DNA from 2 places in the Priestia sp. YIM B13551 genome. Region 2 is predicted to be linked to the other one. Evidence: a T-box and tRNA genes for the amino acid it is inferred to sense, from the RefSeq annotation. Region 2 holds a T-box; the other holds one or more tRNA genes.
What was found. A T-box is a leader RNA that pairs with one kind of tRNA and senses whether it is charged. The one in region 2 lies ahead of trpS (tryptophan--tRNA ligase), so its partner is inferred to be a tRNA-Trp.
Positions count from the first base shown of each region.

Region 1: it has a tRNA-Trp gene. The T-box ahead of trpS (tryptophan--tRNA ligase) is inferred to sense a tRNA for this amino acid. The anticodon was not compared.

Region 1 covers NZ_JBHZOX010000001.1:645,719-652,495, forward strand. Annotated here, with positions in the region: gene ACFX4N_RS03330 (Ger(x)C family spore germination protein) at 1-122, shown strand, start outside; gene ACFX4N_RS03335 (GerAB/ArcD/ProY family transporter) at 143-1,246, shown strand; gene ACFX4N_RS03340 (Na+/H+ antiporter NhaC family protein) at 1,424-2,824, opposite strand; tRNA gene ACFX4N_RS03345 (tRNA-Gly) at 3,040-3,111, opposite strand; tRNA gene ACFX4N_RS03350 (tRNA-Leu) at 3,131-3,212, opposite strand; tRNA gene ACFX4N_RS03355 (tRNA-Trp) at 3,239-3,312, opposite strand; gene ACFX4N_RS03360 (phospholipase D-like domain-containing protein) at 3,534-4,928, opposite strand; gene ACFX4N_RS03365 (hypothetical protein) at 5,235-5,504, opposite strand; gene ACFX4N_RS03370 (GerAB/ArcD/ProY family transporter) at 6,009-6,777, shown strand, end outside.
Region 2 covers NZ_JBHZOX010000003.1:82,591-89,367, reverse strand. Annotated here, with positions in the region: gene ACFX4N_RS17485 (ABC transporter permease) at 1-43, opposite strand, end outside; gene ACFX4N_RS17480 (ABC transporter permease) at 46-981, opposite strand; gene ACFX4N_RS17475 (peptide ABC transporter substrate-binding protein) at 1,079-2,725, opposite strand; T-box leader at 3,392-3,596, shown strand; gene trpS (tryptophan--tRNA ligase) at 3,673-4,662, shown strand; gene ACFX4N_RS17465 (YjbA family protein) at 4,690-5,439, opposite strand; gene opp4C (oligopeptide ABC transporter permease) at 5,740-6,654, opposite strand; gene opp4B (oligopeptide ABC transporter permease) at 6,666-6,777, opposite strand, start outside.

The sequences.
Region 1 (6,777 bases), on a different contig from region 2:
CAGAATGGGATGACGTTTACTTTCCAAAATTAGATGTAGACGTTACGGTAGAAGCTTATATTCGCCGAACAGGTCTGCGCAATAAATCATTTCTTTCTAGCGTAAAAGAAAAACAACACTAAGACAAGGAGGTACTGGGTATATGGAAAAAGCAAAAATTAGCGCCACTCAATTATTTATTCTCATGGTTTTATTTGAACTGGGAAGCGCTCTATTAGTCCCTCTTGCAATGGGAGCGAAACAAGATGCGTGGCTAGCTATTTTAATTGGAATGCTGTGCAGCTTTTTTTTCTTCTTAATCTATCATAAACTCTATTCCTACTATCCGGACCTCCTGCCTACAGAGTATATGCAGAAAATTTTAGGTAAGGTACTAGGAACACTTCTTGCCTTCATATATATTGTGTATTTTTTATACGATGCATCGCGAGTTCTAAGAGATTTCGGAGAGATGCTTCTTACTTTTGCTTATCCGGATACGCCTTTATTTATTGCCAATGCTTTATTGATGCTGGTCATTATCTATATAACCCGAAAAGGAATTGAAGCAATAGCGAGGTCAGGAGAGCTTCTGTTTATTTTTATGTATTTTCTGGCTATTGCAGGCTTCATCTTAATTATTAGCTCAGGATTAATTGATTTTAAGAACTTACAGCCGGTATTAAAAGAAGGAATACTTCCTGTTGCCAAAGTTGCTTTAACCGAAACGCTGTATTTCCCTTTCACAGAAGCTATTGTATTTACCATGCTTCTGCCTTATTTAAGCAACCCTAAAAAAGCAAATGTCACCATGCTATGCGCAACGGGATTAAGCGGAATTAATCTAATTATTACGATGATCATTAACATTAGCGTGCTTGGAGTTGATTTGACGACAAGATCACAGTTCCCTCTTCTGAGTACTGTCCAAACAATCCAAGTAGCTGATTTTTTAGAGCGTCTAGATGTATTTTTCATGTTCGCTATGGTTATTGGGATTTATTTTAAAGTTAGCATCTTGTTTTATGCTTCTATAATAAGTACAGCTACTTTATTTAAAATTAAATCTCCTTCACGTCTGGCATATCCTTTAGGCATCATTGTGTTGTTTTTGTCGATTACGATCGCTAGTAATTTTCAAGAGCATCTTTATGAAGGATTGCACGTAGCAAGATTTCTTTTACATATGCCACTTTTTGCTGTCGTACCTATACTGCTTCTGCTTATCGCATTTTTTAAGAATAGGAAGCGGCAGCAGAGACAATAACAATAAATTTGCAGTTAGTGAGGTGATTTTCGTGTATATATGGTTTTATGATCATTTTGTTAATACCATCTTATTTCCGCTTACTTGTATCATACTAGTGTGCCTATCATTAGGACTGTATGCATACGTTAAGCTGAAAAAACTAAAAAATTGATACTAGATGGCTATTTCTCTCATTCAAAACAAGAAAGATACAACGAGATAAAAAGCAACTGTTATTCCTGCTGCAATTAAAGCTGGCTTTAATTTATACTTGGCATATTCAATAACAGATAAATCTAATATTTTGGCGATGGTATTCGTATCGTCGCTTAAAGGTGAAGAAAACGCTCCAAATGAACCGCTCGCAAATACCGCACCGATAATCAACGGTAAAGAAAGGTCTGCAGAACTTGCAAGCGATACGCCAAGCGGCATTAAAATCCCCCACGTCCCCCAAGCAGACCCGATAAAGTAAGAAATAGCAGCTCCAAACACAAACATAAAAGGAGTGACAAACATTTGAGGAATCCACTTAGAATGTGCCGTCACGAAATTCGAAAAACCCAAGTCTTCTGTAACAGCGGATAATCCCCATACTACCGATAACAACAGAATAACGGACATTAAGTCATTGCCTCCTGTGATAAAACCATTAAGCAAATTCTGTAATGTAAAGCGCTGAAATAAGAAAAAAATGAGGGTAATTAACGTAGTCATAATCAAAGCTACTACCATCGCTTCTAGTACGTCTGCTTTAATAAATGCTTCAAAAAAGGTGTGACTTTTATGATGTCCACTCCACCATGTTAAAAGTAAGGTGAGTGAGATCACAACAAGTAAAGGCACTAAGAGATTCCAAGGCTTAGAAGGCAAATCCTTCGATACGCAAGGATGACAATCATGCCAATCTTTTTCGTCTTCTTCCTCAAGCTTCATAGGAGCCGTAGATGTTGAATGATGAAAAAAGCTTAAATAAATCCCTACTAAAATAATTACAATCGAAAAGAAATTATAAGGAATACTTTGAATGAACAAAGAATAAGCGTCTTGTTTTATGCCTTGATGATCAATCGCCATTTGAATGATTGATACCATATATCCTACAAATGCCGTTGCCACAGGAATTAAGACGATAACAGGAGTAGCAGTTGTTTCAATAACAAACCCTAGCTCTGCTGTCGTCATTTTCACTTTTTTCAGCAGCGCTCTCATGATGGGCGCGATCGTAACAAAACGAAATGTCGGAGCACTGAATGTCCCAATGGTTGAAACATAGGTTAAAATAAGGGCTTTTTTTCTTGTATCAATTCTTTCTGCAGCAGTTTCCACAAACCCCTTAACTCCTCCAGCCATCTTAATCATTCCGATAAGCCCTGAAAACGCGTATAAAAAGACGACGATTTCTATATTACTTTTATTTCTAAGAGCTTGTACAACGTAGTGAAGTAGCTTTTCAACACCTCCAATAATCGAATGATCAATCAAATAAGCGCCTACTAATAAGCCCAAAAACAACCCTGGCAGCACTTGTTTGGTGAAAATAGCTATTGGAATAACAATTAAAAACGGTATAATGGAAAACCAACTAGATTCCATAGGACTCTCCCCTATCTTAAAAACCATATTAGATGTCTTCACGTATCGTTCATTAGCTTTTAATGTAACCCCAATATTATGTGTATATTCACGAAAACAACACGTATAAGCAGTACTGCTTTAATAAAATATTTCTGATTAAAAACAGCATAATAAAACTCTTTATTTCTACAACAAAAAAAGCAGTTTGCACATGCAAACTGCTTTTGAAAAGAAGCGGAAGACGAGGTTCGAACTCGCGACCCCCACCTTGGCAAGGTGGTGTTCTACCACTGAACTACTTCCGCGCATATATGAAAGTAAAGATGCGGGTGAAGGGACTTGAACCCCCACGTCATAAGACACTAGATCCTAAGTCTAGCGCGTCTGCCAATTCCGCCACACCCGCGTGTGAACTAAAAGATAACTCCAAAATGGCAGGGGCAGTAGGAATCGAACCCACACTGACGGTTTTGGAGACCGTAGTTCTACCTTTAAACTATGCCCCTAGAAATGATTTCTTCAAAAGAACCTCGTTTATTAACGACGCTATATCATAATAAAACATATATGGAATTTCGTCAATAGGTCTTTTGATAAATCATAACTAGTACTAGCAGTTTCAAAAAAACTGTGAGGCATATCACAGCTTTTTACACATTCCCTTCACCAGCTGCAGTCTTCTTTAATCTCCGCTATTTGTTTTTAGAGACTCTACTGTAACTCAGTACTATACAAAATGTCTCCAAAATCGCGTAAAGACCGAAAGAATATGTAGAAGTGCAGATTTTACAGGAGGCGCGTTTTTTTGAGAATCCGTATTAAAATCCACAGGTTCTCCCTCATTTCCCACAAGCATACTGTGAGAAATTTTAGTTTCAATAGCTCCTGTTAACTCGGCTGCAAATTCTTTACTATCTATCATAACCATGGATTCAGTATTTAAAAATGCAGAGCGGGAATCTAAGTTAAAAGAACCAACTGCACTTAAACGCTGATCATAAACAACAGATTTCCCGTGAATTGAATAGGGCTTTTGATATTCATAAAGCTTTGAACCAGCTTTTATGACGTGATTCTTCACTCCCAAATATGCAGAAAAAGCCATAGCATTTGGAGTGGATGTAATAGAATTAGTTAAAATAATTCTTTGTACTTTGGGTTTTACCCGCTTATCTATATACCGTTCCATCTCTTTTGTTGGTACGATATAAGGGCTTTGAACAACAATGGATTTTTCAGCTTGTTGGGAAAGCTTAATAAATGTTTTCCATATAAAAGGGCTTTTATTAATTCTTTGAATAGGATTTGTAATAAAAGAAACCTTTCTTGTAGGCATCGTTGATTCTCTCCATACAATGTAAGGATGGACAAAAGGTTCGTTTGCTTTTTTGGCCTCTTCGTATTGATCTATTAACAATTTTTTTCCTGAAAGACCACGAAATTGTTTAGTCTTCTTGAGCTTTTGAAAAGCTTTGCGTGTATACGGATGAGTCCATAATTTCTCTACATACTTCTCCATTGAGAGAATGACACTATGACTTTCTTGCTTTGTGTTATAAATGAGCACATCACGGTCATAGACAAAATTTTTATCTGGTTGACTGGCCAAGTATTTATCTCCAATATTTCGTCCTCCAATAATACCTAATTGGCCATCGACTACTATTATTTTATCGTGAAGACGATTATGCCAGGTCCAAGGTTTAAAAATAGTGAAGGGCTCATAGTACTTTAATTCTATATTATTGTGGAAAGCTAGAGCATAAAGAACATTTTTTCTCTTGCCTTTTAATCCATGAGAGATCCCGTCTAATAGCACTCGAATACGTATACCTCGATCCGCAGCTTCGAATAAAGCGCCCATAAGTAAATCCGAAGAACGACCTTTACCGATGGAAAAGTAAGCAATATCAATTGTATGCCTCGCTTCTTGAATCATCTGCATCCGAACAAGCCCTGAAAAATAACCGTTTTCCAAAAGCATAACCCGGTCTGTGGATTCTTCCTTTCCGTAAAAATTCTCAGTATTCATTACTTTTAAGTCTTTCCCCTTGTGCAAAGGGACATAAAACAGTACCACTGCAGTTACGAATACATATATGAAGTACAATACGACAATCATTATTAGTATATTTATTAGCATGTTCCTGTCACAATCCCTTTCCATTCTTATCGTTCTGTTTTTATTAGGATTCTTACTTTTTTAACTTCTATACCTTTTAAAATAAGAATGGAATGATGGATTATTTGCTACACCACTGTTGATTTCCGTGCAAGTCTTCGCCTTTCCCCCAAACAATAGCCAGAAGCAATTATATACACGAAACCTACGTTCACACTACCAATAAAAAAAGCAGAAGTTCATTATCTTCTGCTTTTACAATTTATACCCTATTGTGAACCTGTTCTAAGTAAAACAGCGGCTCTTTTATTGATTAAGGTTGTTCTCCATATCTTTTATATCTTGCTGAAACTCTGTTAAACGCTGACGCTGTGTTTCAGAAGCATTTTCAAGCGCATTCTCAATTTGCTGAGAGGCTTCATTCACTTCACCTATCGCTTGCTTCGCTTCATGGCCGTACGATGCATCATTTTTAGCTTCATTTGCCTGTTCATATGCATCTACTGCTTCTTTATGCCCCTGCTGTGCTGCTTGAAACGATTGTTGTTTATCTTTATTGTATGGGAATTTTTTCATCATAGTGCTCCTTTCCATTTGTTCACTCTTTAGTGTGGCATTTTTCTACATATTCATACGACGCTTCAATAGGTTAAAGCTAAGTGTATATTCCTCATAACAAACCCCTCAATCATATAAGAGCCCTAGAAAATATCTTCTATCTCCTGCAATACTTTCTATATTTTACAGAAATGTATAATGACTTTCTTTAGCGGACATCATACGAATAGCTTATCTGAACGAAAAAATGTATTGGGGTTGACTGCATGCACTTGTTTCTTTCCTTTTTGATCATTTGTGCAGGGATTATATGGATGGAAATAAAAAGATTACCTCAACACTCTCATAAAAAGGAACGGAACATTTTTATTGTGTTCATGACAATCAGTATCATAATCGCTCTTGCAAAAATCTTTCGGCTGCCTCTACCGAACCCTTCTGATTGGGTAGAAGTAATGTTTCAACCTTTAAGTCACTTATTATTCCGTTGGATCACTTAATTAGTGTATATGGCAAAAGGATGTGCTCATTTTGCTTAATGAAATCAATATTTCAGCTGCGCAGTTTCGCAAATTAGTAACTTTGTATAGCATCGGAAGCACAATTATTGTTGTACCTGCCGCTATTACAGCTGATGCTCATCAAGATGCCTGGATTGCCGCACTCTTCGGTGTTGCATTAGGAATTGGCTTAGTTTTGCTTTTTACCTCACTAGGAAAAATGTTTCCAACGCTTACGCTGATGGAAATGAACGAAAAAATTTTTGGCAAACTATTTGGAAAGATTGTTTCTGCTGTTTTTGTGTTATCCAATTTATTTATCAGCAGTCAAGTTCTTTACTATGTAGGGAATTTTCTCACTACACAAATTCTTCCCTACACCCCGCTTACAGCCATCCACATTGCATTTATGGTTGTGGTCATCGTAGGAGTACGCCTAGGAATAGAGGTTATTGCACGAAGTGCCGAGATTTTATTCCCTTGGTTTGTCGGATTATTCGGGCTTCTCATTTTGTCTATGATCCCTCAAATTAAAATAGAGCATCTTCAGCCTGTGTTCGAAATCCATCCAAAAGCTTTTATTCGTGCTGTTTTAACGTTTTTAAGCATGAGTTCTTTGACTTATACGATTCTGCTTATGATTTTCCCTTCCCATACACCAGACACGAAAAAGGCAACTCAATCCTTTTATATAGGTAATATAGCCGGTGGACTAGTGATGGTTACGTTAATCTTACTCGGAATTTTAGTACTTGGTCCTTATTACTCCCAAATCACCATGTTTCCAAGCT
Region 2 (6,777 bases):
CTGTTTCAAACATTTCTTTAGGAATTTTCGGAAGTTGCTGCATAGTTACTCTCCTTTCTTAGCACCTGTAAGTTTAATTCGAGGGTCAATGAAGCCGTATGCAATATCTACAAGCAAGATACAAAAAAGTAGTAAAATACTGTAGAACACCGTTACGCCCATAATCGTTGTGTAATCTCGGTTTGAGATACTGAGTACAAAGTGTGAACCTAATCCCGGGATGCCAAATATTTTTTCAATAACAAAGCTACCCGTTAAAATCCCTGCTACTAAAGGTCCCATATAGGATACGACTGGAAGCATCGCATTTCGCATGGCGTGCTTAACTGTAATAACGCCTCTGCTTAAACCTTTTGCTTTCGCTGTACGAATATAATCATTGCTTAATACTTCAAGCATACTCGAACGAGTTAACCGTGCGATAAACGCCATAGGGGTTGAAGCGAGCGCGAGAGCTGGTAACACCGTGTGTGCCCAAGATTCCCAGCGTGCAACCGGAAAAATTTGTAGTTTCATAGCCAGAACGTATTGTAATACCGCTGCCATAATAAAACTCGGAACTGAGATTCCTAGAACTGCAATAACCATCGCCGTGTAATCTTGCCACTTATTATGTTTTAAAGCAGCAATAACACCAAGTACTACACCAATAGCAATTGCTATTAAAATAGCTTCCATCCCTAGCATGAATGAAACAGGGAATCCTCCGTTAATCAAATCATTTACCGTTTGGCCTTTATATTTGAAAGATGGACCAAAATCCCACTTTAAAATTGATGTTAAATAATCAAAGTACTGATGGTACCAAGGCTGGTCTAAACCGTAATACTGATTTAGATTTTTTTGAATTTCAGGGGGAAGCTGCTTTTCTGATGTGAATGGACCTCCTGGAACAGCACGCATTAAGAAAAAGGTCGCTGTTACGATCAGCCATAATGATAGAAACATATAAATAAGTCGTTTTCCTATATATTTGAACACCCTGACACACCTCCATATTTTTACAAAATTCGCGCACAAGAAAGAAAAGTATATGGAGCACCAGGCCCCATATACCCTTTGTCACAATTGATGTTACTTACTCAAAATGAGCCCACTTAATCTGAATGTCTCCAAGTCCAGACATCACAACATCTTTCAGCTGCTTGTCTTGTACCCAAGCGTTTGTGTAGAAGTAGATTGGTGCCACTGGCATTTCATCCATGAAGATACCTTCTGCTTTTTTCAACATTTCCAGACGTTTTTTAGGATCTGTTTCTTTTTGAGAGTCAATTAATAACTTTTTATATTCTGGGTTTTCCCAGTTTGTATCATTGTTTCCGCCTTTTTTATCACGGAACAATTCTAAGAAGTTGATTGGATCGTTAAAATCTCCTAACCAGCCCATACGTCCAACTTGATAATCTCCTTGGTGTAACTTTTCAATGTAAACAGCCCACTCAGAGTTGTCTAACTGTACTTTAATGCCAAGGTTTTTCTTCCACATATCTTGAACAGCTTGTGCAATTTTTGCATGTTTTTCATCCGTGTTGTATGAAACCTTAATTGCTGGTAGTTCTGAAGCATCTTTAAGGCCCATTTCTTTCAAGCCTTTTTCTAAATATTCTTTTGCTTTTTTCACATCATTGTCTTTGAAGTAGCCTTTTTTGTTATCTTCAAACATTGTTGGTGGTACAGCCGCCATCGCTGGAACTGAACCGTCTTTTGTAATTTGTTCTGTAATACCTTTACGATCAATTGCATAAGCTAATGCTTTACGAATGTTCACATTGTCTAAAGGTTTTTGTTCTGTATTAAACTTGTACCAGTAAGTACCTGCAATCTCTTGAATGTTTAATGAACCGTCTTTCTTTAATTCAGGAAGTGCATCAGCCGGTAATTGACCAGTAGGCATACCCGCCCAGTCTAATTCACCGTTTTTGAACATTGAAAGTTCAGTGTTGTTATCATTGATCATGTACATTTCAACTTTTTTAAGTTTTACAGCATCTTTATCCCAATAGTTTTCATTAGGAACTAACTCGATTTTGTCATTATGTTTCCAAGTTTTAAGCTTGAAAGGACCGTTTGACGTATAGTTTTCGCCTGCATTTGTGTACCATTTTTCATTTGATTCAGCAATTTTCGTATTCACTGGGAAGTACGTATAGAAAGCTGTTAATTCTAAGAAATATGGCGTTGGGTTTTCTAATGTTACCTCAAGCGTTTTATCATCTGTTGCTTTAACGGCAACATCATCTAATGAACCTTTTCCTTCATTGGCAGCTTGTGCATTTTTAACATAGTATAATTGATATGCATATTGAGATTCGTTTTTAGGATCTAACGCCCATTTCCATGCATATTCGAAATCTTTTGCTGTTACAGGGTCACCATTTGACCATTTTGCATCGTCGCGAATAGTAAACGTATATTTAGTTTGATCATCGCTGACCTTCACATCTTTCGCCATTGCATTTTCAGGTTTTCCATCTTTACCGATACGAGTTAAACCTTCAAATGTTTGTAATAATACGTTTGATGACGTTGAATCATTAGCTAAGCCTGGGTTCAGTGAAAAAGGCTCAGTTTTAATGTTTACGCGAAGCTCTTGCTCTTTCTTCTTGTCGCCGCCATCACTGCTAGCATTTTCACTGCCACCAGATTCTTTGTTAAATCCACATGCAGCTAAAAACAAGCTCATTACAAGCAGCAAACTGAAAAGAATCGACAACCTTTTCTTCATTGCGTGTTACCCCCTATTAAATTTTGTTTGTGTGGCAACCATATTTTTTTGATATGTACTAATTTCTTAATCCTCTTTCAATACAAAATAATCAGTTATTTTTTCGCGTAGTAGAGCATTAAAGACCTCACTGCAAAATTATTCTTCTACCCTATGAAACTGTCATCAATTGTTTACATGCTGTAAATCCAATGTATGCGCTTAATATGTAGAAGACTCATTCATTACAAAATTCGCTAATTGAAACAAAACATTGTCTATTTTGTGTTTTCTGAAAAATTAAGAAATTGTAATACCTTTGTAAAAAATATGTTTGTTACGCCTATTATAAATATTTTAAAAATTTATTGCAATACTATTATTTAATGGTATTTTTTTGTCACGAGAGAAAAAACCTTATCTTATAAGGATTGTGCCTACTTGTCAGACGTCCAAAATCTTTTTTGTAGTATAGGTATTACAATAGTATTACAAAGCCATTAGAAATACTAAATAAAAGATTTTTACCAAATCCTCCACCAAATTTTCATTAAGAAATGCTTTAATTAAAAGGTTCTTGTCTTTTTTTGCCGCTGAAAAATTCCAGTAAATTGTCTTATAAAACTTTTTAGCGATAAGATGTTTAAATTCCTGCTTTTTCGCGTTATAATAACGAATAACTATATAATTAAAGCTGTGAAAAAGAGTAGTATGCAGAATTTTCATTTTTAGAGAGTTTGTGGCTGGTGAGAACAAACATTGAAACCTGCAGAATGGACTTTGGAGCTTTCAAGTGCAAAGCTTGAACGTTGACCTCAACGTTATATGAATAAAGATAGTTCACAATTATTTGTGCTAATTAGGGTGGCAACGCGGTCCATTCGCCCCTAGCTTATGCTAGGAGCGGATGGGCCTTTTTATGTTGTATCCGTAAATTAGCATCATATATGTGCAGATGAAAGGAAGATTTGATGAAAACAATTTTTTCAGGTATTCAACCAAGCGGTACAATCACTTTAGGTAACTACATTGGAGCGATGAAGCAATTTGTTGAACTTCAACATGACTATAACTGTCATTTTTGTATTGTAGATCAGCATGCGATTACAACGCCTCAAGATCGTTTAGCACTTCGTAAAAACATTCGCAGCCTCGCTGCTCTGTATGTAGCAGTAGGAATTGATCCAGCAAAATCGACTTTATTTATTCAATCGGAAGTGCCCGCCCACACAGAAGCGGGATGGATGCTACAGTGCGTAGCGTATATCGGTGAACTTGAACGTATGACTCAGTTTAAAGATAAGTCTGCTGGAAAAGAGGCAGTATCAGCAGGATTACTAACTTATCCTCCATTAATGGCAGCTGATATTCTTTTATACAACACCGATTTGGTTCCAGTTGGTGAAGATCAAAAACAGCATTTAGAATTAACGCGTGACTTAGCTGAGCGCTTTAACAAAAAATACAATGATATCTTCACTATTCCTGAAGTACGTATTCCAAAAGTGGGCGCACGCGTCATGTCTCTTCAAGATCCTACGAAAAAAATGAGCAAGTCCGATCCAAACCAAAAAGCTTTCATTACGCTCTTGGATGACGCAAAAACAATTGAAAAGAAAATCAAAAGTGCCGTAACGGATTCAGAAGGTATTGTTCGCTATGATAAAGAAAATAAGCCAGGTATTTCAAACTTATTAAGTATTTATTCAATCCTAGCCAATAAATCGATCGAAGACATTGAAGCAATGTACGAAGGCAAAGGTTATGGTGACTTTAAAGCTGACACAGCTAAAGTAGTAGCTGAAGCACTCGCTCCAATTCAAGAAAGATATTATGAATTAGTTGATTCTAGCGAGCTAGATGATATTTTAGATCAAGGTGCCGATAAAGCAAATGCAACGGCTAATAAAATGCTTCGCAAAATGCGAAACGCAATGGGAATTGGCCGTAAACGTTAAAAAAACGACTGCTATGCAGTCGTTTTTTTAATTAACTTTTGGCTCTTGTTCAATTTCCCAAAGTTTTTCAAAGAAAGGTTGTCCTTTTACTAAGCGCTCGCATAATAATTTATGCTTCGGTGACCACCCTGACTTCGTTTCATCGTATAGCTGATTCCATACGTCTTGAAACGACATCTCTTGAATGTCTTCGTACTTCGTTGGATTCCACTCTGTGTACCAGTAGCGGATTTGAGCAGTATTTTTTGTTGTATGTAGCTGATCAAGTGCCATAAATAACAGCTGTTTTAGCTGACGTTCTTTACGTGTTAGTCCTCTCATCGTTTCAGGAGACGGCGAAAGAATATGATGCTCTTTTTTATTCAGCTCGTCTTCACTGAACTTATATTCTAGCTCTTCTTGATCCGCAATCATCTCATAGACTAACTGTTCTTGTCTTGGAATTAAGCGGCTTTTTCGAATCGGAATATGATATCCCATCGTATCAATTGCTAAAATATTCGTTCCATCTGTAACGATAAAACAATATTCAACCTGCGTGCGTTCATGATTTTTCCGAATGTATGCTTTCTGATAGACATCTTGTAGTAGTTGTTGAGGTAGCTCGGAAAGATCATTTTCAATGTAATGAAATAAAAGCGGATTTACTTTTAATAACGGTGCTTGATCGAGCAGTTCTACACAATCGTCTTTTCTCCACTCATGGAAATGACACACATTATAACCGTTTTCTTCGCCTTCAAACCAATTAACCCATACATCATGAAGATATAGCATAATTTACCCCTCACTTACTATCTGTTTGTTATCCATCAGTATAGGCAGAGAAAGGAATTTTTATTCCAAATGATGTTATTTTTCTAAAAATCAATTGTAAAATGCCTTCGTTTTTGGCTATTATTCAAATGCACTTATTTCGAAGCTCAGATATAACGCCAGTGCTAATGATTACTAAAGGCTTCATGAGCTATATCCACCCCTATAAGCAGAAAAAAATCCGAGTTTCTTCTATAGTAATAGGTTTGTCAGGAGGTCTGACAAACCTAAAAAAATCTATCACACTTTTGTGATAGATTTTTAACGAAGAGATTTGGGATTCAAAGCATCTTTTAATCCTTCACCAATGAAGTTGATAGCTAGGATCGTAAATGTAATAGCTAAACCTGGCGGAACCCACATCCAAGGCTTATTCTGCAGCACATCTGATTCCCTTGCTTCTGTCAGCATATTCCCCCAGCTTGGCGTATCAGCCGGCACGCCAAAACCGATAAAGCTAATCGCTGACTCAAACACAATGAGGATCGCCATTTGCAAACTGGCTTGAACCACAATCGTTGAAAATACATTTGGCAGCAAATGTTTAAAGATGATTTTAAACGGGCTGCACCCAATGGAAACAGCTGAAAGCACATATTCATTTTCTTTTTCAGCCAAGATTTTGCTTCGAACCAACCGGGCCGTACTTCCCCAGCTTAGGAAACTAACAACTAGGATAAGCGTCCAAACGCCTGAGATCTTTCCAATTAGGATTGTATTTAACACTACAACGAAAACAATTAGCGGAAAGTTTAATACAAAGTCTGTAAAACGCATTAAGAATTGATCCACTTTGCCTCCGTAATAACCCGCAATCGAACCAATAAGAGTTCCGATTAAAATAACGAGTGTTGTACAAGCAACTCCAATCAGTAACGAAGTTCTTCCTCCATACAATGTACGTGCAAATACGTCTCGCCCATTAGTATCCGTTCCAAACCAATGCTCACTAGAAGGCGCTGCATTCATCGCCATATAGTCGATACGTGTAATATCTGCTTTTGTAAGCAGCGGTGCAAAAATGGCAAGAAGCGTAATCACAATCATAAAAGCTAAACTTATCATGGCTAGTTTATTTTTAACAAACTTCTTTCGCGCAATCGCCCATGGAGAAAGGTTTTTAGGAGCTTTCATATTCACTTCTGGCTGTACATCTTTTTTCGTTACAATTTCCATACTTTCTCCTCCTAATCCAAACGAATACGCGGATCTGCTACGCCGTATAACAAATCAGCAACCAGATTCCCAACCAGTGTTAAAATTGAAAACAACATTGTAAGCGACATCATAACTGAGTAG